2 regions of the Pseudomonas sp. G(2018) genome follow, and region 2 is predicted to be linked to the other one. Evidence: predicted binding sites of a transcription regulator. Region 2 holds the regulator's gene; the other holds the start of a gene.
What was found. The regulator sigma-54, encoded in region 2, starts transcription at its own class of promoters, with help from an activator protein. The targets are predictions, from matches to a motif close to ANTGGCATNNANNTTGCTNT.

Region 1 (14,836 bases), on a different contig from region 2:
TCCCACACACCCCGCTCAAACCGACAAAGACGTCTTCAACCGGCTGATCGGTGCCTATGATCGCATTCTGGTTTGGGCGCTCGGGCACCAGCGCTTCATGCTGGGCGTGTTTTTCACCAGCGTGGCACTCAGCGTTGGCAGCTTCGTGATGATTCCCAAAGGGTTTTTCCCCTTGCAGGATACGGCCTTCATCATGGGATTCACCCGGGCATCCGCCGATATTTCCTTTGAGGAGATGGTCGCCAAACACAAGCAGCTGGAGGCGATTTTCAGCAAGGATCCGGCGGTGACTGATTACAACCATGCCGTCGGGGGCAGCACCACCGACTCAATCGGCAATGGTCGGGTGTGGTTGGTACTGAGCGATCCGGGGCAGCGCGACGTGACCGTCAGCCAGGTCATCGACCGACTACGCCCACAGTTGGCACAGGTGCCTGGCATCCAGATATCCCTTCGCGCGGTTCAAGACATCAACCTCAGTGCGGGCCAGCCCAGGGCTCAGTATCAATACGTGCTTCTAGCGCAGAACAGCGACGAACTGGCGACCTGGGCCAACGCCCTCGTCGAACGCCTTCGCACAAGCCCGTTGTTCCGTGATGTTTCTCACGACTTGCAACGAGATGCCAATATCACCCGAATCACACTCGACCGGGACGAGGCCGCTCGCTACGGTTTTTCAGCACGTGACCTGGATAACGCGCTTTATGATGCGTTCGGACAGCGTCAAATCTCCGAGTATCAGACCGAAGCCAATCAATACAAGGTCGTGCTCGAACTCAGCACTGCGCAACGTGGCAATACCGAAAGCCTGAGCTATTTCCACTTACGCTCGCCACTGACAGGTCATTTGGTTCCCCTGCTGGCGTTTGCGCGGATAGAACCTCCCAGCAGCGGTCCGGTTGTAATCAATCACAATGGCATGCTGCCAGCGGCCAATCTGTCGTTCAATCTTGCCCCCGGCGTCGCCTTGGGCCAGGCAGTGGCCACGCTTAAGAGCATCGAACTGGAGATCGGCATGCCGATTTCGGTGAGCGGCACCTTTCAGGGTTCCGCCCAGGCATTCCAGTCTTCGCTGGCCAGTCAACCATTCCTGATCCTCGCTGCGCTGGTTGCCGTCTACATCATTCTCGGGGTGCTCTATGAAAGTCTGGTGCACCCGCTGACCATCCTTTCCACTCTGCCCTCGGCGGGAATCGGCGCGATTGTATTGCTGTGGATGTGGCAACTGGACTTTTCAGTCATGGCGCTGATCGGCTTGATTCTGCTGATCGGTCTCGTCAAAAAAAACGGCATCCTGCTGATCGACTTCGCCTTGCAAGCCCAGCGCGAACACAACCTGTCGCCACGGGAAGCGATCCATCAGGCCTGCCTGGCGCGTTTTCGCCCGATCCTGATGACCACCCTGGCAGCCCTGTTCGGCGCCGTGCCGTTGATGCTGGCTTTCGGTACCGGCGCGGAGCTGCGCGAGCCACTGGGGGTGGTTATCGTCGGAGGGCTGATGCTCAGCCAGGTATTGACCATGCTGACCACTCCCGTGGTGTTCCTGGCGCTTGATCGCCTGTTCCATGGAAACAAACGCCGCAAGGTCGCCAATCTGGAGCATGCCAAATGATGAAAAAGACATCTCTGCTCACGTTGCTGCTGTTGTCTGCCCTGACAGGTTGCGCCAGCCAATCGGACTCCGCGATACCCCGGCAGGAAATTGCGCCGGTTAAAGAGTCCGGCCCCGCCCTGGCGTCCCTCGCACAGCGCTGGTGGGAAAGCTTCGAGGACCCGGTACTCAATCGCCTCATGACCGGTGCACTTCGCGATAACCTGGACCTGGCCTCAGCGGTTGAACGGGTCCGGGAAGTGCGCGCTCAACACAATCTGGCCGCCACCGGGCTGTACCCCGAGATCGGTATCGCCGCCAGGTACGGTCGATCCCGAACGGCACTGGAGGGTACGAACACTCAGTATTCCTACGGCGCGGACCTGGCCTGGGAATTGGATCTGCTCGGCCGCCTCAAAGCCCTGCGCAATGAAGCCAGTGCTCAGCTGGAAGCAACCCGGCAGGATTATCTCGGCCTGCGGCTCAGTTTGATGACGGAGGTGGCCAACAATTACCTTCAGTACCGACTGGCGCAGCAATTAATGGACATCGCGACCGAGACAGGCGTTAACCAGGCGCAAACCGCCCGTGTCACCCGTGCTCGACTGGAGCAGGGGTCGGCCAATCGACTTGATCTGGAACGTATCGAATCCCAAGTCGCGATCACCCAGGCCGAAATACCCACGGCGCGGCAACAGGCACAGGCTGCCAGCTACAACCTCGCTTACCTGCTGGCCAGCGATCAGGCTCGGATAGACAGTCTTCTTGCCGAGCCACCTGCCCCCTCCGTGGGATTTTCCGAGTCCGCACTGCCGCAGCTGCTGTCGATTCCCGCCGAGGTACTCCGCGAGCGGCCGGATGTGCGGGCGGCAGAACAACGGTTGCAGGCCGCCGGTGAATCCCACGTTGCCGTCAAGGCCGCACGCTACCCTCAGTTGACCCTGAGGGCATTGGCATTGTTTGAGCAAGGGGGTGCAGCGCCATGGTCATTGACCAGCCAATTGTTCCAGCCGCTGTTCGATTTCGGCCGGATCGACTCACGCATTGAAGCCAGCGATGCCCGCCATGAACAGGCCAGGCTCGCTTACCGGCAGAGTCTTCTGCAGGCTCTGCGGGACGCACACACCTCGATTCACGCTTATGGTCAAGGCGTCAGTCGACAAAACGAACTCGACAAGGCCACCGCTGCCGCCGCCCGCGCCGTCGATCTGACCAGACAGCAGTACCAGGCGGGCACAGTTTCCATGCTGGATGTACTGGATGCCGAACGTAGCCTGTTCAATGTGCAACGTAGCCAGGCTCAGGCAAAAGTGGAGGTCGCACTGCGTTGGGTGGACATCAATCGAACCCTGGGGATCGCCCCTGAAACGGAGAACGAAAACGGCGAGGTCGATTCCGATCAGAAAACCTGATCTTCAAACAAGCGCCGTGTTTCAGAGCGACGCCACCAGGCATCGCAAAAGAAGCACAAACAAAAACGCCCCCGGTCTTTCGACCGGGGGCGTTTTCATTCAGCCGGGGCTAGTTACGCCTTGGCTTTCTTGGCGGCGCGGGTACGCTCGCTTTCGTCCAGGATCTTCTTGCGAAGACGGATGGACTTAGGCGTCACTTCGCACAGCTCGTCGTCCTGGATGAATTCCAGAGCCTGTTCCAGGGTGAAGCGAACAGGTGGAACCAGGGCGATGGTTTCGTCTTTACCCGAAGCACGCATGTTGTCGAGCTTCTTGCCCTTGGTAGGGTTAACGCCCAGGTCGTTGTCACGGCTGTTCAGACCAACGATCTGACCGTTGTAGATTTCCTGACCGTGTTCAACGAACAGCTTGCCACGCGCCTGCAGGGTTTCCAGGGAGTAGGTCAGCGCCTTGCCGGTTTCAACCGAAACCAGAACGCCGTTCTGACGGCCGGACATGTCGCCGGACTTCATCACGTCGTAACGGTCGAAGATCGATGTCAGGATGCCAGCACCGTTGGTCAGGGTCAGGAACTGGTTACGGAAACCGATCAGACCACGAGCAGGGATGTTGTATTCCAGACGTACACGGCCTTTGCCATCCGGCACCATGTTGGTCAGGTCGCCCTTACGCAGGCCCATCTCTTCCATCACCTTGCCCTGGGATTCTTCCGGCAGGTCGATGGTGACGTTTTCGTACGGTTCGTGCTTCACGCCGTCAACCAGACGGATGATCACTTCCGGACGGCCTACAGCCATTTCGAAGCCTTCGCGACGCATGGTTTCGATCAGTACCGAGAGGTGCAGTTCACCACGGCCGGAAACCTTGAACTTGTCAGCCGAGTCGCCTTCTTCAACGCGCAGTGCAACGTTGTACAGCAGCTCTTTGTCCAGACGTTCCTTGATGTTACGGGAAGTCACGAACTTGCCTTCTTTACCGCAGAATGGCGAGTCGTTGACCTGGAAGGTCATGGAAACGGTTGGCTCGTCAACGGTCAGAGGCTTCATCGCCTCCGGGGTGTCCAGCTGGCACAGGGTGTCGGAGATGAACAGCTCGTCCATACCGCTGATGCACACGATGTCGCCTGCTGCAGCTTCTTCAACGTCTACACGGTGCAGACCGTGGTGACCCATTAGCTTCAGGATACGACCGTTGCGTTTCTTGCCGTCGGCGCTGATAGCCACAACCGGGGTGTTCGGTTTGACGCGACCACGAGCGATACGGCCAACGCCGATAACACCCAGGAAGCTGTTGTAGTCCAGTGCGGAGATTTGCATCTGGAACGGACCGTCGCGGTCAACAGCCGGCGCCGGTACGTTGTCGACGATCGACTGGTACAGCGGGGTCATGTCGTCAGCCATTTCGTTGTGGTCCAGACCGGCAATACCGTTCAGGGCCGAGGCGTAGACGACTTTGAAGTCCAGCTGTTCTTCGGTGGCACCCAGGTTGTCGAACAGGTCGAAGATCTGGTCCAGAACCCAGTCCGGACGCGCGCCTGGACGGTCAACCTTGTTGATGCACACGATTGGACGCAGGCCGGCTTCGAACGCCTTCTTGGTCACGAAACGGGTTTGCGGCATAGGGCCGTCTTGAGCGTCAACCAGCAGCAGAACGGAGTCGACCATCGACATTACGCGTTCAACTTCGCCGCCGAAGTCGGCGTGGCCCGGGGTGTCCACGATGTTGATGTGGTAGCCGTTCCAGTTGATGGCGGTGTTTTTCGCCAGAATGGTAATACCGCGCTCTTTTTCCTGGTCGTTGGAGTCCATCACGCGCTCGTCGTTGAGCTCGTTGCGCTCCAGGGTGCCGGATTGACGCAGGAGTTTGTCTACCAGGGTGGTTTTACCATGGTCAACGTGGGCAATGATGGCGATGTTGCGTAGATTTTCGATCACTTGTGTATCTCGATCAGAGGATTCGGTGTGCTGACAAGTCTTGGCAGCGATTAACAGTAGCGTCCGTGAAAGCCGTTACAGCTTGACGGTGGCATCGGGGGGCCGGTGACGCAGGCCACAGGCAAACAGCCCCGGGCACTTAGCTCGGTCGATAAACGCGCACATTGGCATGCCCCTCACTGAGCAAATGGTGGGCATGCAGGCGACTCATCACGCCTTTGTCGCAATACAGCAGGTACTGGCGAGTAGGGTCCAGTTCCTTGAAACGAGCGTTCAGAGCATAAAACGGCATCGTTTGTACCTCGATACCAGCGAGTTCCAGCGGGTCATCCTCGGCGGCATCCGGGTGGCGGATGTCGATCACGATCTGACCGGCCAGCGCTTCGCTGACTTCTTCAATCTGCAAGTCCTGGCCCAATTCATCGATCACGCGGTCGATCGGCACCAGCTTGGCGTTCTCGAGCGCACGCTCAAGGACTGCCATGTCGAATTCTTTCTCTTCGTGCTCCACGCGGTAGCGCTTGGCGGCGGTCTTCGGATTGACCGAAATGACCCCGCAATACTCCGGCATGTGCCGGGCAAAATCGGCAGTGCCGATTTCGTTGGCCGTGTCGATGATGTCCTGCTTGTGGCTGGCGATCAGCGGACGCAAGACCAGCTTGTCGGTCACGCAGTCGATCACGGACAGGTTCGGCAACGTCTGGCTCGACACCTGGGAGATCGCCTCACCAGTTACCAGCGCTTCGATGTGCAGTCGATCGGCAATTTGGGAGGAAGCGCGCAACATCATACGCTTCAATACTACGCCCATATGACTGTTATCGACTTTGCCGAGAATTTCTCCCAGCACTTCCTCGAACGGCACACTGACAAATAACACGCGTTGCGAGCTGCCGTACTTCTTCCAGATGAAATGCGCGACTTCCATGACGCCCAGTTCGTGGGCACGCCCGCCCAGGTTGAAGAAGCAGAAATGCGCCATCAGCCCGCGGCGCATGATCTGGTAGGCAGCGACGGTGGAGTCGAAGCCGCCGGACATCAGCACCAGCGTCTGCTCCAGCGCGCCCAGCGGATATCCGCCGATGCCATTGTGCTGGCTGTGGATCACGAACAACCGTTGGTCGCGAACTTCAATGCGGACTTCGATTTCCGGCTTTTTCAGATCGATCCCGGCAGCACCGCACTGACGGCGCAACTGGCTGCCGACATATTTCTCGATATCGATGGAGCTGAATGGGTGCTTGCCGGCGCGCTTGCAACGTACCGAGAAGATCTTCCCGGCCAGTGCATCACCGTAGTGCTGCTTGCATTTTTCGACGATGTCGTCGAAATCGCCCAACGGGTATTCGTCGATCTGCAGGAAGTGCGCGATGCCGGGCATGCAGCTCAGGCGCTCACCCATCTCTTTCAGGGCCTTGGGGTCGCTGATGCGGGTTTCCAGCTCGAGGTTGTCCCATACGCCGTTCACCACCACAGCCGGGTCCAGATCGCGGAGCACGGCACGGATGTTCTTGGCCAACTGGCGGATGAAACGCATCCGTACCGGGCGGCTCTTGATGGTGATCTCGGGAAAGACTTTTACGATTAGTTTCATGAAAACAGCGCGCGCTGGGCCAGCCGAAAAAGGGGGGCGCGGATTATAGCGGAAATTGCTCAAGGTTTAACCAGTTAATGTGCAGAAGGTTTTGCGCGCACCAAAACAGGTCACTTTTTGCTTTCCACGCTACATTAAGGGGCGAGAATTTCTGCTTTAAGACGCTTTGCACCTCTATAAGCGTGAAATTGGGGCAAAAAACCCATGCTGGGGCACTGGCATGCAATTTGCTCCCTTGTGAGGCAGGTTGCCTTGGCAGAGTATTCGCGCCGGCATCACAAACATTTAAGGGCATCCACTACCCGCCCTAATCCACCCGGAGGACACTATGTCGAAGTCGGTTCAACTCATCAAAGATCATGACGTCAAGTGGATTGATCTGCGCTTCACGGACACCCGCGGCACTCAGCACCACGTGACCATGCCGGCTCGCGACGCGCTGGATGAAGACTTCTTCGAAGTCGGCAAAATGTTCGACGGTTCGTCCATCGCTGGCTGGAAAGGCATCGAAGCCTCCGACATGATCCTGCTGCCGGACGACTCCACTGCCGTACTGGACCCGTTCACCGAAGAGCCGACCCTGATCCTGGTCTGCGACATCATCGAACCTTCGAGCATGCAAGGCTACGACCGCGACCCACGTGCGATCGCCAAGCGCGCCGAAGAGTACCTGAAAGCCTCCGGCATCGGTGACACCGTATTCGCTGGTCCAGAGCCAGAGTTCTTCATCTTTGACCAAGTGAAGTTCAAGTCCGACATCTCCGGTTCCATGTTCAAGATCTACTCCGAACAAGGTTCGTGGATGTCCGATCAGGACGTGGAAGGCGGCAACAAAGGTCACCGTCCAGGCGTCAAAGGTGGCTACTTCCCGGTTCCGCCGTTCGACCACGACCACGAAATCCGTACCTCCATGTGCAACGCACTGGAAGAAATGGGCCTGACCGTCGAAGTTCACCACCACGAAGTGGCAACTGCCGGCCAGAACGAAATCGGCGTCAAGTTCAACACCCTGGTGAAGAAAGCCGACGAAACCCAAACCCTGAAGTACGTCGTGCACAACGTTGCCGATGCCTACGGCCGCACCGCTACCTTCATGCCTAAGCCTCTGTACGGCGACAACGGCTCGGGCATGCACGTTCACATGTCCATCTGGAAAGACGGCAAGAACACCTTCGCAGGCGAAGGCTATGCCGGCCTGTCCGATACCGCTCTGTACTTCATCGGCGGCATCATCAAGCACGGTAAGGCCCTGAACGGCTTCACCAACCCGGCGACCAACTCCTACAAGCGTCTGGTTCCAGGCTTCGAAGCCCCGGTAATGCTGGCCTACTCGGCCCGTAACCGTTCCGCTTCGATCCGTATTCCTTACGTATCGAGCCCGAAAGCCCGCCGTATCGAAGCGCGCTTCCCGGATCCGGCTGCCAACCCATACCTGTGCTTCGCAGCACTGATGATGGCTGGCCTGGACGGTATCCAGAACAAGATCCACCCTGGCGACGCAGCTGACAAAAACCTGTACGACCTGCCGCCTGAAGAGGCGAAAGAGATCCCACAAGTTTGCGGCAGCCTGAAAGAAGCCCTGGAAGAGCTGGACAAAGGTCGTGCGTTCCTGACCAAAGGCGGCGTGTTCTCCGACGACTTCATCGACGCTTACATCGCTCTGAAAAGCGAAGAAGAAATCAAGGTACGTACCTTCGTACACCCACTGGAATACGACCTGTACTACAGCTGCTGATCCAGTGACGCCTGCGCAAGCGGCGTAAAAAAGAGGCCTTCTTCGGAAGGCCTTTTTTATGCCCGCGATTTAACGATCACTGAAGATCTCCTGTGGGCGCGGGCCTGCTCGCTCCCACAGGGGACCGCTGGCAAATCCATATCCGATTGTTTACAAGCTAGGCCAACCACGCCTCCTGCCCTATGCTGCACCCCATCGCTTTTAGTTTCCGGTCGATTTTATGGGTCGTGGTTTTCTCTTCATCCTGCTACTGATCGCCCTGCCCGCCTCAGCGCAGATCTATAAGTACACAGATGCCGGCGGCAACACCGCCTACAGCAATCAACCGCCGGATGGCGTGAAGGCTCAGCCGGTCGAGTTGCCACCGCTCAACAGCGTTGAAACCCAGCCACCTGGCAACCCCTCACCCGCCGCCGAAGCCCGCGAACAACCTCAGAGCGCCTACGAGGTACTCGAACTCACGGGCCTGCCCACCACCGAAGCCCTGCGCGCGAATAACGGCACGTTTACCGTCAATGTGCTGATCAAACCACACCTGGAAGGCCCGCATCTGTTCCGGCTTCTGCTGGACGGTAAACCTTACGGCCAGCCAGGCAACGTACCGGCCCTGCAACTGGTGAACATCGACCGTGGCCTGCACAGCCTCGCGGTGCAAGTGATTGACGGCGCAACCGTGATCCAGCAAAGCCCCACAGTGACATTTGCCGTGCAACGGGTACACAAGCGCTGAAGCCCTGACTGCTGATTGCCTGCCTGTTCGCATTGCCTGCGTCAGCGGTGGTCTTCACGTCCATTGACGACTACGGCCAACGGCCGGAATGTCCGCTCATCGATAAACCAGCCGAAGAAAAAGCCGGTTCCTGCCGATCTTCTAACTTTGCTTAGCTTTGCGCACTATATTGGTGCGAATGGTTGCGCCGCGCTCGAAATCCAACCCATTTTGGTTCGAAAGTACCCGCCAAGGCCGATCGAACGCCACGCAATCGAGCGTCAAACGCCCGTTTCAGGCGTTGAACGCTTCTTTTCGGAGCCTTGGTTTGGTTTTTGCAGTTTCCTGGCATCAGCTCTTTATCCATGCGCCAAAAGAGGTCCTGAATGACCATCAGCGACGCACTGCATCGTTTGCTACTCGACAACCTGACGACCGCCACCATCCTGCTCGACGCCGAGTTGCGACTCGAGTACATGAACCCGGCGGCGGAGATGCTCCTGGCCATCAGCGGCCAGCGAAGCCATGGTCAATTCATCAGCGAGCTGTTCACCGAATCCACCGAGGCACTGAACTCGTTGCGTCAGGCGGTTCAGCAGGCGCATCCGTTCACCAAGCGTGAAGCAATGCTCACCGCGCTCACCGGCCAGACCCTGACGGTGGATTACGCGGTCACGCCGATCCTGAGCAATGGCGACACGCTGCTGCTGCTTGAAGTACATCCCCGCGACCGCCTGCTGCGCATCACCAAGGAAGAAGCACAGCTGTCGAAGCAAGAAACCAGCAAGATGCTGGTGCGCGGTCTCGCCCACGAAATCAAGAATCCGCTGGGCGGTATTCGTGGCGCGGCGCAGTTACTCGCCCGTGAGCTGCCGGAAGAAAGCTTGCGCGACTACACCAACGTCATCATCGAAGAAGCGGACCGCCTGCGTAATCTGGTAGATCGTATGCTCGGCTCCAACAAGCTGCCGTCGCTGGCCATGTGCAACGTCCACGAAGTGCTGGAGCGCGTCTGCCATCTGGTCGAGGCCGAAAGCCAGGGCTGCATCACGTTGGTGCGCGATTACGACCCGAGCATTCCCGATGTTTTGATCGATCGCGAACAGATGATCCAGGCCGTGCTGAACATCGTGCGCAATGCGATGCAGGCCATCAGTAGCCAGAACGAGCTGCGTCTGGGCCGTATCAGCCTGCGCACCCGCGCCATGCGTCAGTTCACCATCGGCCATGTGCGCCACCGCCTGGTGACCAAGATCGAAATCATCGACAACGGGCCGGGCATTCCTGCGGAACTCCAGGAAACCATTTTCTTCCCCATGGTCAGCGGTCGTCCGGACGGTACCGGGCTGGGCCTGGCCATTACCCAGAACATCATCAGCCAGCACCAGGGCCTGATCGAATGTGACAGCCACCCCGGCCACACCACTTTCTCGATCTTTCTGCCACTGGAACAAGGAGCCACATCGACATGAGCCGTAGTGAAACCGTGTGGATCGTCGATGACGACCGTTCTATCCGTTGGGTCTTGGAAAAAGCCTTGCAGCAGGAAGGCATGACCACGCAAAGCTTCGACAGCGCCGATGGCGTAATGAGCCGCCTGGCGCGCCAGCAGCCGGACGTGATCATCTCCGACATCCGCATGCCCGGCGCCAGCGGCCTGGATCTCCTGGCGCGGATTCGCGAACAACACCCCCGGCTGCCAGTGATCATCATGACGGCGCACTCCGATCTGGACAGCGCTGTCGCGTCCTACCAGGGTGGCGCGTTCGAATACCTGCCCAAGCCGTTCGATGTCGACGAAGCAGTCTCCCTGGTCAAGCGCGCCAACCAGCACGCCCAGGAACAGCAAGGCCTGGAAGTCGCTCCGACCCTGACCCGCACCCCGGAGATCATCGGCGAAGCGCCGGCGATGCAAGAAGTGTTTCGTGCCATCGGTCGCTTGAGCCACTCCAACATCACCGTGCTGATCAACGGCGAATCGGGAACCGGTAAAGAATTGGTGGCCCACGCCCTGCACCGCCACAGTCCACGCGCGGCTTCGCCATTTATCGCGCTGAATATGGCGGCGATCCCGAAAGACCTGATGGAGTCCGAGCTGTTCGGCCACGAAAAAGGCGCGTTCACCGGTGCCGCCAACCTGCGTCGCGGTCGCTTTGAGCAGGCGGATGGCGGCACGTTGTTCCTCGACGAAATCGGCGACATGCCGGCCGACACCCAGACCCGCCTGCTGCGGGTATTGGCCGACGGTGAGTTCTATCGGGTTGGCGGACACGTACCGGTGAAGGTCGATGTACGGATCATCGCCGCGACCCACCAGAATCTGGAAACCCTGGTTCATGCCGGGAAATTCCGTGAGGACTTGTTCCACCGCCTCAACGTGATCCGTATTCACATCCCGCGGCTGTCAGACCGTCGTGAAGACATCCCGACCTTGGCCAAGCACTTCCTCAGCCGCGCCGCGCAAGAACTGGCCGTCGAACCGAAACTGCTGAAGAACGAAACCGAGGAATACCTGAAGAACCTGCCATGGCCCGGCAACGTGCGTCAGCTGGAGAACACCTGTCGCTGGATCACCGTGATGGCTTCCGGTCGCGAAGTGCACATCGGTGATCTGCCACCGGAGCTGCTGAGCCTGCCGCAGGATTCGGCACCGGTGACCAACTGGGAGCAGGCGCTGCGCCAGTGGGCCGACCAGGCCTTGGCCCGCGGCCAGTCAAGCCTGCTGGACAGCGCAGTGCCGACCTTCGAGCGGATCATGATCGAAACCGCCCTCAAACACACGGCGGGCCGCCGCCGGGATGCCGCGGTTTTGCTGGGCTGGGGACGTAATACCCTGACGCGCAAGATCAAGGAATTGGGGATGAAGGTTGATGGTGGGGATGATGATGAGGGGGATGAGGGTTAATTAGCCTTGGTTCTTCACTGACCGTCACATCCCATTCGCGAGCAGGCTCGCTCCCACAGTGGATTTGCAGTGTTCTCACTATTGAGTGAACACCACCGAACCTTGTGGGAGCGAGCCTGCTCGCGAATCTTTTGGGGCCACTGTGCACCGCACGAATGCACCGTGAACCGCAATCGCGCACGGTAACTGATCCGAAATCCCGCCTCCGTTCGCAATCGAACCCCTATCGAAAAAACACGAAAGCCCCGAATTACAGGGCTCTCAGCATTTCTATACGCCTTTCTGTTTCAACTTGTTAAAACCTGGCACGCCCCCTGCAATAGTCTCATCAGTGATTCAGTTCACTACCCAGTTTCGGGGACCTTGGTACAGGCAGGCCGGGGATTCCCCTCTTTACACCGGGCTCACACCGCATAAGCGACGAGCCCTGCCGTTTTGGGGTCCTTGGTACAGGCAGGCCGGGGATTCCCTCTTTACACCGGGTTCACGACGCCATGCGCGAACCCTGCCGTTTTGGGAACCTTGGTACAGGCAGGCCGGGGATTCCCTCTTTTATTGCTCCCGGAGATGGATCTCCAGCCGCCAGCGGTCATCGACTTCGCTGCCGGTCCACTCCCCTTGCAGGGGCCGAGCCGCCACCGCCGTCAGCAACAATCCCCCGTCACTCGAACGCACCCGCCAGTTCACGCTTTTGTCGTTGAGTTTGAGCTGGCCTTGCTGTGCCTTGCCTTGCGCTTCGAACAGCAATGCAACGCTGCCGTCGACGATCTCGCCGTGGGTCTTGGGTTCGTTGTTGAACCACACCACCAACCCGTCATTCGTCACCTCGACCTGCTGCAGTTCGCTAGGGTCGGGTGTGGTCAGGCGACCGATCATCAGCCCCACCATCACCCCGACAATCGCCAGCGATGCCATCACCCGCGGGAATAGTTTCGAACGAGGATCGGGTTGCGGCGTAGAATGCCGCTCATCTTTACCTTCGGAGCCGTGCATGTTTCACGTCATCCTTTTCCAACCAGAAATTCCGCCGAATACCGGCAACGTTATCAGGCTGTGCGCCAACAGTGGCTGCCACCTGCATTTGATCGAACCGCTGGGCTTCGAGATGGACGACAAGCGCCTGCGCCGGGCCGGCCTCGACTATCACGAGTATGCCACCCTGCAACGCCACGCGGACCTGGCCAGCTGCCTGGAAAGCCTGGGTAACCCACGAGTATTCGCCTTCACCACCAAGGGCTCGCGGCCGTTCCACGACGCCAGATTCGCCCCCGGCGATGCGTTCCTGTTCGGTCCGGAAAGCCGGGGCCTGCCGGCCGAAGTGCTGGACGCCCTGCCCGGCGAACAACGCCTGCGCCTGCCGATGCGTGAAGGCTGCCGCAGCCTGAACCTGTCCAATACCGTGGCGGTTGCGGTGTACGAGGCTTGGCGTCAAAACGGGTTCAAGTAGTCCCAAATCACTTTCGCCTGACAGAAACAATCGCGGGCAAGCCCGCTCCCACGGGTTTTGCATAATCCTGTGGGAGCGGGCTTGCCCGCGATTTTCAGCAGCGCAGATTATTGAACGGTAGGCGTCTCGCCAGCCGCCTGCATGCGTTGCAGTTCTTGTGCGTACAGCGCGTCGAAGTTCACTGGCGCCAGCATCAGGGCCGGGAACGAGCCACGGGTCACCAGGCTATCCAGTGCTTCACGGGCATACGGGAACAGGATGTTCGGGCAGAACGCGCCCAGGGTGTGGCTCATCGAAGCATCGTCCAGGTTCTTGATCAGGAAGATCCCGGCCTGTTGCACTTCGGCGATGAACGCCACTTCTTCACCATTCTTCACGGTGACCGACAGGGTCAGAACGACTTCGTGAAAATCGTTTTCCAACGTCTTTTGACGGGTGTTCAGGTCCAGACCGACGCTCGGCTCCCACTGCTGGCGGAAGATCGCCGGGCTTTTCGGGGCTTCGAAGGACAAGTCACGTACGTAGATGCGCTGCAAGGAGAATTGCGGTGCGGTTTCTTCTTCGCTAGCTGCAGTGTTCTGTTGGTCAGTCATCTCAGATCCTTTCTGATCTCGGGTCTTTTATTGGGTACGGAATTCAGGCCTTGAGCATCGCGTCGAGCTTGCCGGCGCGCTCCAGGGCAAACAAATCATCACAACCACCGACGTGGGTGCTGCCGATCCATATCTGCGGCACGGACGTACGTCCGGCTTTCTGAGCCATGGCGGCGCGCACCTGCGGTTTGCCATCGACCTTGATCTCTTCGAAGGCCACGCCTTTGTTCTCGAGCAGGTATTTGGCTCGCGAGCAATAAGGGCAGTAATCGCTGGAATAGACGACGACGTGACTCATATCACTTCACCAGCGGCAGATTGTCGGCTTTCCAGCTGGAAACACCACCGGACAGCTTGGCGGCGGTGAAGCCGGCCTTCACCAGTTCGCGAGCGTGGGTGCCGGCGGTCTGGCCCATGGCGTCGACCAGGATGATGGTCTTGGCCTTGTGTTTTTCCAGCTCGCCAACGCGGGCAGCCAGTTTGTCGTGAGGAATGTTCAGCGCGCCGACAATGTGACCGGCGGCGAAATCCTTGCTCGGGCGAATGTCGATCACCACGCCTGCGTCTTTGTTGACCAGGCCTGTCAGTTCGCCAGTGCTCAGGCTGCGGCCGCCGCCTTGCATCTGATAGGCAATCAGCAGTGCCAGCAGTACGACGAAGATACCGACGAGAATGTAGTGATTGGTGGCAAATTGAATCAGGTTAGCAACCATCGAAGGAGGTTCCAGGGCGTTAAAATGTCGGCCAGTATACACAGCCCCCATGGTGGGCCAAACCCCGTCCGGCGGTGACGTGGCCGGAACTTCGCTTTAAACTGCGACTCCCTTTTTCCATCGCCTCTTTTAACTTAAGCCAGAGTGGATTCCATGACTACCACGCCCAAACCTTTGGTCCTGATGATTCTCGACGGCTTCGG
Region 2 (14,836 bases):
GGACTTACCGGCGCCGTTCGGCCTGGCGGCGGATGCCGGGCGTGACACGACGTTCCGCATGACGCTGCAAGGCGCGGAGCGACGCTATTGGGTGAATTACGGTGAGTTGGCGAACTTCACCTTTGCCGCACCGACGGGCAATTTTTCCGATGGGCGAGGTGAATTGTTTCTGGGCAACGGTAATGCGATGTTGCCTGGCGCCAAGGGCCTGCGGGTGCGCGGTGTGCTGTCGGAACTGGACGTCGGCCCGTGGCAGGATCTGTTGGGCAAGTATGCCGGGCAGGACCCCGGAGGCAGCGCCAAGCAGTTACTCAGCGGCGCGGATTTCAAGGTCGGCAAGCTTGTCGCCCTCGGCACGACGCTGGATCAGGCGTCGGTGCAGTTGACGCGTAAACCGACTGCCTGGGCCTTGCAGCTGGACAGTCAGCAGGTCAAGGGCAATGCCAGCTTCCCTGATGCGAAAGCTGCACCGATGGTGATCAATCTGCAAACCGTGCGTCTGCCGGCACCGGACCCGACGGTACTGGCCGATGAGAACTCGCCGGACCCGCTGGCCTCGGTGGATCCAAGCAAGATCCCGGCGATGGATATCACCATCAATCAGCTGTACCAGGGCAATGACCTGGTGGGTGCCTGGTCGCTGAAAGTGCGCCCGACGGCCAAGGGCATTGCTCTGAACTCACTGGACATGGGCCTCAAAGGCATATTGTTGCAGGGCAGCGGCGGCTGGGAAGGTGTGCCCGGCGCCAGCACAAGCTGGTACAAGGGGCGGATCAGCGGCAAGAACCTCGCGGACGTACTCAAGGGCTGGGGCTTTGCGCCAAGTGTCACCAGTCAGGAATTCCATATGGATGTCGATGGCCGTTGGCCCGGCTCACCGGCCTGGCTGGCCTCCAAGCGTTTTTCCGGCACCCTCGATGCTTCGATGAAGGAAGGCCAGTTTGTTGAAGTCGAGGGCGGTGCCCAGGCGTTGCGGGTGTTTGGCTTGCTCAACTTCAACTCCATTGGCCGGCGTTTGCGCCTGGACTTCTCCGATCTGTTCGGCAAAGGCTTGAGCTATGACAGGGTCAAGGGGCTGCTGGTGGCGACCAACGGCGTGTACGTGACCCGCGAGCCGATCCAGATGACGGGGCCGTCGAGCAATGTTGAACTCAACGGTACCCTGAATCTGGTTGGTGATCAGATCGATGCCAAATTGCTGGTGACCTTGCCGGTGACCAACAACTTGCCGATTGCCGCCCTGATCGTCGGTGCACCTGCCATTGGCGGGGCGCTGTTCCTGATCGACAAGTTGATCGGCGATCGCGTCGCCCGTTTCGCCAGCGTGAAATACACCGTCAAAGGGCCGTGGAAAGATCCGAAAATCACCTACGACAAGCCTTTTTGAGTTCTTTTTTGCACAGCCACTCGCCGGGGCTATGGAGTAGCATGGCGGCCTGCCCTTGTGAAAAGCGAAGTTGGAGCGCGCCATGTCTGTAGCGGTGATTCAAATGGTCAGCCAGAGCGATGTGCCGGCCAACCTGGTTCAGGCGCGTCGCCTGCTTGAACAGGCCGCGGCCTCAGGTGCGGTGCTGGCCGTGCTGCCGGAAAACTTCGCCGCCATGGGCCGCCGTGATATCGCCGACATCGGTCGCGCCGAGGCGTTGGGCGAAGGCCCGATCCTGCCCTGGTTGAAACAGACCGCACGTGACCTCAAGTTATGGATAGTGGCCGGCACTTTGCCCTTACCGCCGGTGGATCAACCGACGGCCAAAGCGCACGCCTGTTCGTTGCTGGTGAATGATCAAGGCGAAACGGTGGCGCGCTACGACAAACTGCACCTGTTTGACGTGGACGTGGCGGACAATCGCGGCCGTTATCGCGAATCCGATGACTATGCTTATGGCAGTGGGGTCGTGGTCGCGGACACGCCGGTGGGGCGAGTCGGCCTGACGGTCTGTTATGACTTGCGCTTTCCGGAGCTCTACAGCGAATTGCGTGCTGCCGGCGCGGAACTGATTACCGCGCCGTCGGCCTTTACCGCCGTGACCGGCGCCGCGCACTGGGACGTGCTGATTCGCGCAAGGGCCATCGAAACCCAGTGTTATGTACTCGCGGCTGCCCAGGGTGGGACGCATCCGGGGCCGCGGGAAACCTGGGGGCATGCGGCCATTGTCGATCCATGGGGTCGAGTGCTGGCGCAACAGGATCAAGGCGAGGCCGTGCTGCTGGCCGAACGCGACAGCAGCGAACAGGCGTCCATCCGGGCGCGGATGCCGGTGTCCAGTCACCGGCGCTTTTTCTCGCAGGGCGCTCAGCGGCCTGCATCAGAACGACGAATTTAAGGCGTAAAGCATATGAGCGAGTTGTTGTCCTCAGTCAGTGAGCACCTCCTGGCGCCCGGCGGCGTAACGATCGAAAGCCTGCAAGGTGTACTCGGCGATCTGGCCGGGCCGGGTATCGATGCCGCCGACCTGTATTTCCAGGGGCAGATTTCCGAGTCCTGGGCGCTGGAAGACGGCATCGTCAAGGAAGGCAGCTTCAACCTTGACCAGGGAGTGGGCGTGCGGGCGCAATCGGGTGAAAAAACCGGTTTCGCCTACAGCAACGCGATCACCCTCGAAGCTCTGGGCGCGGCGGCCCGTGCCGCCCGTTCGATTTCCCGGGCCGGGCAGAACGGCACGGTGCAAGCATTCACCACCCAGGATGTCGCGCAGTTGTACGCGCCGGACAATCCCCTGGAAGTGCTGAGCCGTGCCGAGAAAGTCGATCTGCTCAAGCGCATCGATGCAGCCACTCGCGCGCTCGATCCGCGTATCCAGCAAGTCACCGTGAGCATGGCCGGTGTCTGGGAACGGATTCTGGTGGCGTCCACCGACGGTGGTCTGGCGGCGGATGTACGGCCACTGGTGCGCTTCAATGTCAGTGTGATCGTCGAGCAGAATGGCCGTCGCGAGCGCGGTGGCCATGGCGGTGGCGGTCGTACCGATTACCGTTACTTCCTCGCCGAAGACCGCGCCATGAGCTATGCCCGTGAAGCGTTGCGTCAGGCGCTGGTCAATCTGGAAGCCATTCCTGCGCCTGCCGGTACCTTGCCGGTGGTACTCGGTTCCGGTTGGTCAGGTGTGTTGTTGCACGAAGCGGTCGGCCACGGTCTGGAAGGCGACTTCAATCGAAAGGGCAGCTCGGCTTATAGCGGGCGCATGGGTGAGAGGGTTGCCTCCAAACTTTGCACCATTGTCGACGACGGCACCTTGTCCGGGCGTCGTGGCTCATTGAGCGTTGACGATGAAGGCACCCCGACCGAGTGCACCACGCTGATCGAAAACGGCGTGCTCAAGGGGTATATGCAGGACAAGCTCAATGCGCGCCTGATGGGTGTGGCCCGCACCGGTAACGGACGTCGAGAATCCTATGCGCATCTGCCGATGCCACGCATGACCAACACCTACATGCTGGCCGGCGAAAGCGACCCGGCGGAAATCATCGCTTCGGTGAAGAGGGGCATCTACTGCGCGAACCTCGGCGGTGGCCAGGTCGATATCACCAGCGGCAAGTTCGTGTTCTCCACCAGCGAGGCGTACCTGATCGAAGATGGCAAGATCACCGCCCCGGTCAAAGGTGCGACCTTGATCGGCAACGGCCCGGAAGCCATGAGCAAAGTGTCGATGGTCGGCAACGATCTGGCGCTGGACAGCGGCGTGGGAACGTGCGGCAAGGATGGGCAGTCGGTGCCGGTGGGTGTCGGCCAGCCAACGCTGAAGATTGATGCGATTACCGTGGGTGGCACGGGCTCGTAAGGATGGAGCTGCGGGTGAGTCGCGCGGCGACTCACCCGGTCCGGGATTCAACGCAAACCGCGTTGAGTCTCGTCCAGCTCACGGATGTACTTGAAGATTTTACGGCTGGAAGCAGGAGGCTTGTTTTGTGCAACCTCGTGCTGTGCCTGGCGGATCAGGGAACGCAGTTGCTGGCGATCGGCGTCGGGGTAGTCGACGACGAATTTTTCCAGAACGGCATCGTCACCGGCTATCAGGCGATCACGCCAGCGCTCCAGGTTATGGAAGCGCTCGTTGTACTGGCGAGTGGAGGCATCGAGTTGATCGAGCAAAACCAGAATGGCGTCAGTGTCCTGATCGCGCATCAGTTTGCCGATGAACTGAAGGTGCCGTTTACGCGCGATGTTCGCGGTGTGCTTGGGCGCATCGGCCAGGGCCCGGCGCAAGGCGTCGGTCAAGGGCAGTTTTGCCAGCAAGTCAGGCTTGAGTGTTGTGAGGCGCTCGCCGAGGTCAACCAGAGCATGCAGCTCGCGTTTGACCTGGGATTTGCTTTTTTCTCCCGTATCGAGGGAGTCGTCGTAAGAATCAACCATGGTGGCCGTCCGCAAAGAAACGCCGCCATGATAACCAGTCGGGGGCCGCTTGTCCGGCCCGGTCGCTCGATGACCGTCACCGAAAGCAGAATTTGAGTGGAGAACAGCATGAGTGCAGTTGAAAGCGTCGGCCCACAAGCATTGCCGGCACTGCAAGAACAAGTCGAGCAGATCATCGCTGAAGCCAAGCGCCAGGGCGCGAGTGCCTGTGAGGTGGCGGTATCCCTGGAGCAGGGCCTGTCGACCTCGGTGCGCCAGCGTGAAGTCGAAACCGTTGAATTCAACCGCGATCAGGGCTTCGGCATCACCTTGTACGTCGGCCAGCGCAAGGGCTCGGCCAGCACTTCGGCCAGTGGTCCGGAGGCGATTCGTGAAACCGTTGCGGCGGCATTGGCCATCGCCAAACACACCTCTGAAGATGAAGCCTCGGGCCTGGCCGATGCGGCACTGATGGCCAGGGACCTGCAGGATTTCGATCTTTTCCACGAATGGGACATCACCCCGGAGCAAGCCATCGAAAAAGCCTTGCTCTGCGAAGCGGCGGCATTCGATGCCGACGCACGGATCAAGAACGCCGATGGCACTACCCTGAGTACGCATCAAGGCTGCCGTGTGTACGGCAACAGCCACGGGTTTATCGGCGGTTATGCATCGACCCGGCACAGCCTGAGCTGCGTGATGATCGCCGAGGCCGATGGCCAGATGCAGCGTGATTACTGGTACGACGTGAACCGTCAGGGCAATTTGCTGGCGGATCCGGTGAGCATCGGCCAGCGTGCCGCGCAACGGGCGGCGAGTCGCCTGGGGGCGCGTCCGGTACCCACCTGCGAAGTGCCGGTGCTGTTTTCCGCCGAGCTGGCCGGCGGTCTGTTCGGCAGTTTCCTGTCGGCGATTTCCGGTGGCAGCCTGTACCGCAAATCCTCGTTCCTCGAAGGCACGCTGGGGCAGAAGCTGTTTCCGGAGTGGCTGACCATCGATGAACGCCCGCACCTGATGCGTGCCCTGGGCAGTGCGGCGTTCGATGGTGATGGCCTGGCAACCTACGCCAAGCCATTCGTCGAAAAAGGCGAGTTGGTGTCCTACATCCTCGGCACCTACTCCGGTCGCAAACTCGGCATGCCGAGTACCGCTAATGCCGGCGGCGTGCATAACCTGTTTGTCACCCACGGTGATGAAGACCAGGCCGCCTTGCTGCGACGCATGGGCCGTGGACTGCTGGTGACCGAGCTGATGGGGCAGGGTTTGAACATGGTCACCGGCGATTATTCCCGTGGCGCGGCGGGTTACTGGGTCGAGAACGGTGAAATCCAGTTCGCGGTCCAGGAAGTGACCATCGCCGGCAACATGCGCGATATGTTCAAGCAAATCCTTGCCGTGGGTAACGACCTGGAACTGCGCAGCAACATTCGTACGGGGTCGGTGCTGATCGAGCGGATGACGGTCGCCGGTAGCTGACCTCCAGCCGCAGCATAAAAAAGGCGCGCTACCCATCGGGTGGCGCGCCTTTGGGCCATCGATGGGCATTGCCTTGCAGGATGTGCCGGAGGGATTGGTGATTGCCCTGGTTCTGGCCGGGGCAGGGATGTCGCGGTTCAAGGCATTCCTGATCGGTGCCGCGTCAGGTCTGGTCGAGCCGGTGTTTGCTCTGTTGTGCGCATGGCTGGTGAGCCTGGCCGAGCTGCTGTTGCCTTTGGGCCTGGCATTGGCCGCCGGGGCCATGTTGCTGGTGGTCACCCATGAAGTCATTCCCGAGTCGCGGCGGCACGGTCACGACAGGCTGGCCAGCCTTGGGTTGCTGGTCGGGTTCTGTTTGATGATGGTGATGGATACCGCGTTAGCGTAAAAAAGATCGCAGCCTGCGGCAACTCCTGCGAATCAGGTGCAGGAGCTGCCGCAGGCTGCGATCTTTTGACGTTATTCGCCTTCGTCGAAGTAGTTATTGATCAAGGCCACCAGCGCATCCATCGCTTCCTGCTCCTGTTCGCCTTCCGTACTCAGATGGATTCTGGTGCCCTTGCCGGCGGCGAGCATCATCATGGCCATGATGCTTTTGCCGTCGACGGTGGATTCTGGTGTGCGTCCAACCCTGATCGTGCATTCCTTGAATTGGCCGGCAACCCCAACGAACTTTGCAGACGCCCGGGCATGCAAGCCCAGCTTATTGATGATTTCGATTTCCAGAGCAGGCATCGCGATGTGAATCCTTTAACTGAGGTCGCGGTGGCGGACCTGGACGTTCTTCAGGGATTGCTGCAGGGTCTTGCCCAGACGTTCGGTCAGGTAGACAGAGCGGTGATGCCCGCCGGTGCAACCGATGGCGATGGTGACATACGCGCGGTTGCTGGCAGCAAAGCGGGGTAACCATTTGAGCAGATAGGTGGAGATGTCCTGGAACATCTCTTCGACATCCGGCTGTGCCGCCAGGTACTCGGCAACCGGCTGATCGAGTCCGGACTGCGCGCGTAACTCCGGTTTCCAGTAAGGATTGGGCAAGCAGCGCACATCGAACACCAGGTCGGCGTCGACCGGCATGCCACGCTTGAAGCCGAAAGACTCCACCAGGAACGCTGTTCCGGGCTCCGGCTGGTTCAGCAGGCGCAGCTTGATGGTATCGCGCAGCTGATACAGGTTCAGGTTGGTGGTATTGACCTTGAGATCGGCCAGGTCGGCAATGGGGCCGAGCAGGTTCGTTTCGTCCGCGATGGCTTCGGCCAGCGAGCGATTGGCGCTGCTCAGCGGGTGGCGACGGCGGGTTTCCGAGAAGCGTTTGAGCAGGGTTTCTTCGTCGGCATCCAGATACAGCACATCGCACTGGATGTGACGGCTGCGTACTTCTTCCAGCAGCTCGGGAAACCGCGATAGGTGGCTTGGCAGGTTGCGCGCATCGATGGATACGGCAACCAGCGGCTGTGACAGCTCGGTATGAATCAACGCGCGTTCGGCCAGTTCCGGCAGCAACCCGGCAGGCAGGTTGTCGATGCAGTAGTAGCCGTTGTCCTCGAGTACATCGAGGGCGGTACTTTTACCTGAGCCGGAGCGGCCGCTGACGATGATCAAGCGCATGATTACTGCCCGTTTTGCTCGTCCAGGACAACCTGATACAAGGCTTGATTGCTCGGGGCGCTGCGCAGTTTGTCGCGCACGTCCTTGCGGTCGAGCATGCTGGCAATCTGACGCAACAACTCAAGGTGCGCATCGGTGGCAGCTTCCGGGACCAGTAGTACAAACAGTAGGTCAACCGGGGCGCCGTCGATGGCGTCGAAATCTATAGGGGCGTCCAGGTGCATCAAGGCACTGATGGGCGCGTTGCAACCCTTGAGGCGGCAATGAGGAATGGCTATGCCGTTGCCAAAACCAGTCGAGCCGAGTTTTTCGCGGGCGATCAAAGCCTCGAAGACATCTTGCATCTCCAGATCCGGCACTTCGCGATGGATAAGGTTGGCAATTTGCTCGAGGGCTTTCTTTTTGCTGCCGCCCGGCACGTTCACCAGGGAACGGCCGGGGGTCAGGATGCTTTCAAGTCGGATCATGGGTTGGGAGTGTTAACGACCGGTAGCGCCCTGGAGGAGGCTCTGGGTCTTTTCCTTATGCTTTTTGAGTTGTTTATCCAGCTTGTCGGTCAAGGCGTCGATCGCCGCGTACATATCGGTATGTTCCGCGTTCGCGACCACTTCATTGCCGGGAATATGCAGCGTGGCTTCGATTTTCTGCTTCAGCTTTTCGACCGTCATCGTGACCTGCACGTTGGTGATCTTGTCGAAATGTCGCTCCAATCGTTCGAGTTTTTCGCCGATGTAGGTGCGAAGAGGTTCGGTCACTTCCAGTTGGTGTCCACTGATGTTGACTTGCATACAGCTTCTCCTTCGTTGCCAGTGCATAAAGCGGCAGATCCGATGATCTGCCACTGGAACGCTGTGGCGTGGCTCTACATCAACCGCTTGCGTTCGCTCGAAGGCGCGATCCCGAGGGATTCGCGGTACTTGGCGACGGTGCGGCGAGCCACCTGAATGCCTTGTGCCTCCAGTAAACCAGCGATCTTGCTGTCACTCAACGGCTTTTTCTGATTTTCCGCAGCAACCAGTTTTTTGATGATCGCGCGGATCGCCGTGGACGAGCATTCGCCGCCTTCGGAGGTGCTGACGTGACTGGAGAAAAAGTATTTCAGTTCATAGATACCCCGGGGGGTATGCATGAATTTCTGCGTGGTCACCCGTGAGATCGTCGACTCGTGCATGCCGACCGCTTCAGCGATGTCATGCAGGACCAGCGGCTTCATCGCCTCGTCGCCATACTCCAGGAAACCGCGCTGATGCTCGACAATCTGGGTGGCTACTTTCATCAGGGTTTCGTTGCGGCTTTGCAGGCTCTTGATGAACCAGCGGGCCTCCTGCAGCTGATTGCGCATGAAGGTGTTGTCGGCACTGGTATCGGCGCGGCGCACGAAGCCGGCGTATTGGGCATTGACTCGCAGCCGTGGCACCGACTCCTGATTGAGTTCAACCAGCCAGCGCTCGTTGTCCTTGCGCACGATCACGTCGGGGACCACATATTCGGCTTCGGTAGACTCGATCTGCGAGCCTGGGCGCGGATTGAGGCTCTGGACCAGTTCGATCACCTGGCGCAGTTCGTCTTCCTTGAGCTTCATGCGGCGCATCAGCTGGCTGTAGTCACGGCTGCCGAGCAAGTCGATGTAATCGGTGACCAGGCGTTTGGCTTCGGCCAGCCAGGGTGTTTTGGCTGGCAGTTGGCGCAATTGCAGCAGCAGGCATTCACCCAGGTTACGGGCGCCGATGCCGGCGGGTTCGAATTGCTGGATGCGGTGCAGGACGGCTTCGATTTCGTCCAGTTCGATGTCCAGTTCCGGATCGAAGGCTTCGAGGATTTCCTCGAGCGTTTCGTCCAGATAACCCTGATTGTTGATGCAGTCGATCAGGGTCACGGCAATCAGCCGGTCGGTGTCGGACATCGGGGCCAGGTTCAATTGCCAGAGCAGGTGGCTTTGCAGGCTTTCGCCGGCTGATGTGCGGGTGGTGAAGTCCCACTCGTCGTCATCGTTGCTGGGAAGGCTGCTGGCGCTGGTCTGGTAGACGTCTTCCCATGCCGTATCGACGGGAAGTTCGTTGGGGATGCGTTCGTTCCAGTCGCCTTCGTCGAGGTTATCAACCGTCGGCGCGCTTTCCTGGTAGGAGGGTTCCTGGATGTCGGTGTTGGGCTTCTGTTCGGCGTTGTCGGCCAAGGGGTCCGTGTTGTCGAAGTCGTCGCCTTCTTCCTGGCGCTCGAGCATCGGATTGGACTCCAGGGCCTCCTGGATTTCCTGCTGCAGGTCCAGGGTCGACAATTGGAGCAGGCGGATGGCCTGTTGCAGCTGCGGTGTCATCGTCAGCTGCTGGCCCATTCTCAAGACTAGCGATGGTTTCATGGCAGGGGCTTAACACCTTATTCGCCGGCGCACATGCGCCATCCACTACAGGGGCGCCGGAGCGCCAAACATAAGCAAATTATATGCCCGAAGTTGCGGTGTTTGCCTAGAGCGCTGTAACAATAAAAAAGTATTGATTTTTTATCGAGACAAGCGCTCGGTCGACTAGCCAGCACTTCAGTGCTTACAGGCGGAACTCATGGCCCAGGTACACTTCCTTGACCAGGTCGTTGGCCAGGATGGTGTCGGAGTCGCCTTCGGCGATCAGTTGGCCATCGTTGACGATGTAGGCTGTTTCGCAGATATCCAGGGTTTCACGGACGTTGTGGTCAGTGATCAGCACGCCAATGCCCTTGGCCTTGAGGTGGTGGATGATCTGTTTGATGTCGCCCACCGAAATCGGGTCCACGCCGGCGAAGGGTTCGTCGAGCAGGATGAATTTCGGGTTGGTGGCCAGTGCGCGGGCGATTTCCACGCGGCGGCGTTCGCCACCGGACAGGCTCATACCGAGGTTGTCGCGGATGTGGCTGATGTGGAACTCCTGCAGCAGGCTTTCCAGCTCCTGACGACGATCGGCCTTGTCGAGTTCCTTGCGGGTCTCGAGGATGGCCATGATGTTGTCGGCCACCGACAGTTTGCGGAAGATCGACGCTTCTTGCGGCAGATAGCCGATACCGGCCTTCGCACGACCGTGCATAGGCTGGTGGCTGACGTCCAGGTCGTCGATCAGGACGCGGCCTTGATCGGCCCGTACCAGGCCAACGATCATGTAGAAGCAGGTGGTCTTGCCGGCGCCGTTGGGGCCAAGCAGGCCGACGATCTGACCGCTGTCGATGGACAGGCTGACGTCACGCACGACCTGGCGGCTCTTGTAGCTCTTGGCCAGATGCTGAGCTTTCAGAGTTGCCATTACTGGGCCTTTTGCTCGTCGGTTTTCTTTTTCGGCTGGATCACCATGTCGATGCGTGGGCGCGCTTCGGTGACTTTGCTGCCTGTGGCGCGACCGGCGCTGGCCAGCTTTTTAACGGTGTCGTAGACGATTTTTTCGCCCTGGGTGACGTTGTTGTCCTTGTCGACGACTTTGGCGCGATCGATCAGCACGACGCGGTTTTGCGTTGCGTGATACTGGATGGTCACGCCCCAGCCTTGAACCGGCTTGGCATCGCCCGCGGTTTGCACTTGTTCGAAGTAGGCGAGGTTGCCCACGGACGTCACCACATCGATATCGCCGTTAGGTGCGCGGGTCATGGTCACTTTGTTGCCGGTGACCTTCATCGAGCCTTGGGTGATGATCACGTCGCCCGTGTAGGTGGCGATACCGTTCTTGTCGTCCAGCTGGGCGTCGTCGGCCTGAATGCGGATAGGCTGCTGTTGGTCATCCGGCAGGGCCCAGGCGCTCACGCTTCCCAGTGCTGCGCCCAGACTGAGCAAAATAGGGAGGGTTTTAACGAGCCTCATACTGTCCTCTTACGTTCGAGAGCAGGTGTATCCTGCTTTCTTTCAAGTACGCTTTCATTCCGTTGCCTGTCGATACGCCGCCAGCGCCGTCGATTCTAACGGGTTGCTCGGTCTGCGCATATTGCTTCTGCGGGAACACTGTCATGCGAGTGGTGGTGATCAGGGTCCTGCGGTTTTTCTCGTCGAAACGCGTGATACGTACCGAATCGATCAGCTCGACCTGTGTGCCGTCGGGATTGACTTCGCCCTTTTCGCTCTGGACGTGCCACGGGAACTCGGTGCCGCGGAACATGTTCAAGTCGGGATTGGTCAGCAAGGTCACTTCGGTGACTTTGAGGTGTTCGACCTTGTCCGACGTCATTTCGTATTGCAGTTTGCCGTCCGGCAGGAACTGCACGCTGTGGGCGTTGATGGCGTAATAGTCGATTGCGCTGTTGTCGACTTGCGCAACAGGCTTGTCGAGGAAGCGTTCCGGGCTGATGTTCCAGTAGCCGACCGCGGCGAAAATCGCCGCGATGCAACCGAATACCAGGATGTTGCGGATCTTTTTGCTCAGCATGTCTGGCTCACAGGTACGCGGCATTGGCCGCATCGAGGCGGCCCTGGGCGCGCAGGATCAATTCGCAGAATTCGCGGGCGGCACCTTCGCCGCCGCGGGCCTGGGTGATGCCATGGGCGTGTTCGCGCACGAAACTGGCGGCATTGGCGACTGCCATTCCCAAGCCTACGCGGCGAATCACCGGCAGATCAGGCAGGTCGTCACCAAGGTAAGCGACCTGTTCATAGCTTAGGTTGAGTTGGCCAAGAAGCTCGTCAAGCACCACCAGTTTGTCTTCGCGTCCCTGGTACAGGTGTGGAATGCCGAGGTTCTTCGCTCGCCGCTCGACCACCGGGGTCTTGCGGCCGCTGATGATGGCTGTCTGTACGCCGGCGGCCATCAGCATCTTGATGCCTTGGCCGTCGAGGGTGTTGAACGTCTTGAATTCGCTGCCGTCTTCGAGGAAGTACAGGCGTCCGTCGGTGAGGACGCCGTCGACATCGAACACCGCCAGTTTAATCTGTTGGCCGCGCTTCAGCAGGTCCGTGTTCATTACATTACTCCCGCGCGCAGCAAGTCGTGCATGTTCAAGGCGCCGACTGGGCGGTCCTCGCCATCGACCACCACCAGCGCGTTGATTTTATGGTCTTCCATGATTTTCAGGGCCTCGGCGGCGAGCATTTCGGCGCGGGCGGTCTTGCCGTGGGCGGTCATGACCTGATCGATGGTGACGCTGTGGATATCGATTGTGCGATCCAGGGTGCGGCGCAAATCACCGTCGGTGAAGATCCCGGCCAATTTGCCGTCGGCTTCAAGGATTACGGTCATGCCCAGTCCCTTGCGGGTCATTTCCATCAACGCATCCTTGAGCAGGGTACCGCGCTGAACCTGTGGCAGCTCTTGCCCGGCGTGCATGACGTTTTCCACTTTCAGCAGCAGGCGTCGGCCCAATGCACCGCCGGGATGGGAAAAGGCGAAGTCTTCGGCAGTAAACCCACGGGCTTCCAGTAGGGCCACGGCCAGGGCATCGCCCATGACCAGCGCGGCGGTAGTCGAAGAGGTGGGCGCCAGGTTCAGTGGGCAGGCTTCATGCTCGACATGCACATTGAGGTTGACCTCGGCGGCCTTGGCCAGCGGCGAATCGGGATTGCCTGTCACGCTGATCAGCTGGATGCCCAGGCGCTTTATCAGTGGCAGCAGGGTGATGATTTCATTGGTGGAGCCGGAGTTCGACAGCGCGAGGATGATGTCGTCGCGTGTGATCATGCCCATGTCACCGTGACTGGCTTCCGCCGGGTGGACGAAAAATGCCGTGGTGCCGGTGCTGGCCAGGGTTGCAGCGATCTTGCTGCCGATATGCCCGGACTTGCCCATGCCGACCACGACTACGCGGCCTGTGCTGGCCAGAATCATCTCGCAAGCGCGTACGAAATCTGCGTCGATGTGCGGTAGCAAGCCTTGTACGGCTTCCACTTCGAGGCGGATGGTGCGTTGGGCGGATTGAATCAGGTCGCTGGATTGGCTCATGTCAGAAATCGTTTAGCCTGATGAAAAGGCGGCGATTATAGCGGTTATGATCAAAACCCTCACGCAAGTTCGTCGCGCATTGTCATTCCTTGTTACTTAATCCCTCTAAACGAAGCTTTTTGCTGGTCATATTGCTGAACTTGGTCCGGCAATGACCTTGGGCGCGTGGCGTTTGCAGTGATATAGTTCGCCGCCAGTTCGGCCCGCCCGGGAGTATGTGCTTTCGTCAGGAAGTCAGGCGTCCGAGTGAGAGGCTGCATCGCAAGGAGTTTAGATGAGTGCCGATAACGCCTACGCGGTCGAGCTGAAGGGACTGACCTTCAAGCGCGGTGCGCGCAGCATTTTCAATAACGTCGATATCCGTATTCCCCGCGGCAAGGTCACCGGCATCATGGGACCTTCAGGGTGTGGCAAGACTACGCTGTTGCGGTTGATGGGCGCGCAGTTGCGACCTACCAAGGGCGAAGTCTGGGTCAACGGTCAGAACCTGCCGAAGCTCTCGCGCAGCGATCTGTTCGATGCCCGCAAGCACATGGGCGTGCTGTTTCAGAGTGGCGCACTGTTTACCGATCTCGATGTGTTCGAGAACGTGGCCTTTCCATTGCGCGTTCACACCCAGCTGCCGGAAGAGATGATCCGCGATATCGTCCTGCTCAAATTGCAGGCCGTTGGCTTGCGCGGCGCCATCGAGCTGATGCCCGACGAGCTGTCTGGCGGCATGAAGCGTCGTGTCGCGCTGGCGCGGGCGATTGCGCTTGATCCGCAGATTCTCATGTATGACGAGCCCTTCGTCGGCCAGGACCCTATCGCCATGGGTGTGCTGGTGCGACTGATCCGCCTGCTCAACGATGCACTGGGAATCACCAGTATCGTGGTTTCCCACGATCTGGCCGAGACCGCGAGCATTGCCGATTACATCTATGTGGTGGGCGACGGGCAGGTGTTGGGGCAGGGCACACCTGATGAACTGATGAATTCGGATGAGCCGCGTATCCGTCAGTTCATGACTGGCGAACCCGATGGCCCGGTTCCGTACCACTTTCCAGCGCCGGATTACCGCGCAGATCTCCTGGGGAAGCGCCGCTGATGCGCAGAATTTCATTAATAGAGCGCGTACGTCGGTTCGGTCAGGCCGGAATCGACACCGTTGCGGTGTTCGGTCGTTCGACCCTGTTCCTGTTTCACGCATTGCTCGGTCGTGACGGCATCGGCGGTGGTTTCGGCCTTCTGGTCAAACAGCTTCATTCCGTCGGCGTGATGTCACTGGTGATCATCGTGGTCTCCGGCATCTTCATCGGCATGGTACTGGCGCTGCAGGGCTTCAATATCCTGTCCAGCTACGGTTCGGAGCAGGCGGTAGGGCAGATGGTTGCGCTGACCCTGTTGCGCGAATTGGGTCCGGTAGTAACGGCCTTGCTGTTTGCCGGGCGTGCCGGCTCGGCGTTGACCGCCGAGATTGGCAACATGAAGTCCACCGAACAATTGTCCAGCCTGGAAATGATCGGTGTCGACCCGCTCAAGTACATCATTGCCCCACGCCTGT

Region 1: a site for sigma-54 is predicted at 6,746-6,765, ahead of glnA (type I glutamate--ammonia ligase). Genes of this name have one in related genera too.

Annotation. Positions count from the first base shown of each region.
Region 1 covers NZ_SCOO01000002.1:39,279-54,114, reverse strand. The annotation lists gene FFS64_RS02365 (efflux RND transporter permease subunit) at 1-1,612, shown strand, start outside; gene FFS64_RS02360 (efflux transporter outer membrane subunit) at 1,612-3,003, shown strand; gene typA (translational GTPase TypA) at 3,117-4,937, opposite strand; gene thiI (tRNA uracil 4-sulfurtransferase ThiI) at 5,077-6,531, opposite strand; gene glnA (type I glutamate--ammonia ligase) at 6,860-8,266, shown strand; gene FFS64_RS02335 (DUF4124 domain-containing protein) at 8,487-8,996, shown strand; gene glnL (nitrogen regulation protein NR(II)) at 9,362-10,447, shown strand; gene ntrC (nitrogen regulation protein NR(I)) at 10,444-11,880, shown strand; gene FFS64_RS02315 (hypothetical protein) at 12,433-12,873, opposite strand; gene FFS64_RS02310 (tRNA (cytidine(34)-2'-O)-methyltransferase) at 12,872-13,327, shown strand; gene secB (protein-export chaperone SecB) at 13,435-13,920, opposite strand; gene grxC (glutaredoxin 3) at 13,964-14,218, opposite strand; gene FFS64_RS02295 (rhodanese-like domain-containing protein) at 14,220-14,633, opposite strand; gene gpmI (2,3-bisphosphoglycerate-independent phosphoglycerate mutase) at 14,787-14,836, shown strand, end outside.
Region 2 covers NZ_SCOO01000015.1:53,201-68,036, forward strand. The annotation lists gene FFS64_RS16170 (YhdP family protein) at 1-1,387, shown strand, start outside; gene FFS64_RS16175 (carbon-nitrogen hydrolase family protein) at 1,470-2,324, shown strand; gene tldD (metalloprotease TldD) at 2,337-3,779, shown strand; gene yjgA (ribosome biogenesis factor YjgA) at 3,827-4,351, opposite strand; gene pmbA (metalloprotease PmbA) at 4,460-5,806, shown strand; partial or broken gene FFS64_RS16195 (ZIP family metal transporter) at 5,853-6,194, shown strand; gene FFS64_RS16200 (HPr family phosphocarrier protein) at 6,266-6,541, opposite strand; gene rapZ (RNase adapter RapZ) at 6,557-7,414, opposite strand; gene ptsN (PTS IIA-like nitrogen regulatory protein PtsN) at 7,417-7,881, opposite strand; gene hpf (ribosome hibernation-promoting factor, HPF/YfiA family) at 7,894-8,202, opposite strand; gene FFS64_RS16220 (RNA polymerase factor sigma-54) at 8,277-9,770, opposite strand; gene lptB (LPS export ABC transporter ATP-binding protein) at 9,955-10,680, opposite strand; gene lptA (lipopolysaccharide transport periplasmic protein LptA) at 10,680-11,228, opposite strand; gene lptC (LPS export ABC transporter periplasmic protein LptC) at 11,215-11,787, opposite strand; gene FFS64_RS16240 (HAD family hydrolase) at 11,795-12,319, opposite strand; gene FFS64_RS16245 (KpsF/GutQ family sugar-phosphate isomerase) at 12,319-13,293, opposite strand; gene FFS64_RS16250 (ATP-binding cassette domain-containing protein) at 13,568-14,380, shown strand; gene mlaE (lipid asymmetry maintenance ABC transporter permease subunit MlaE) at 14,380-14,836, shown strand, end outside.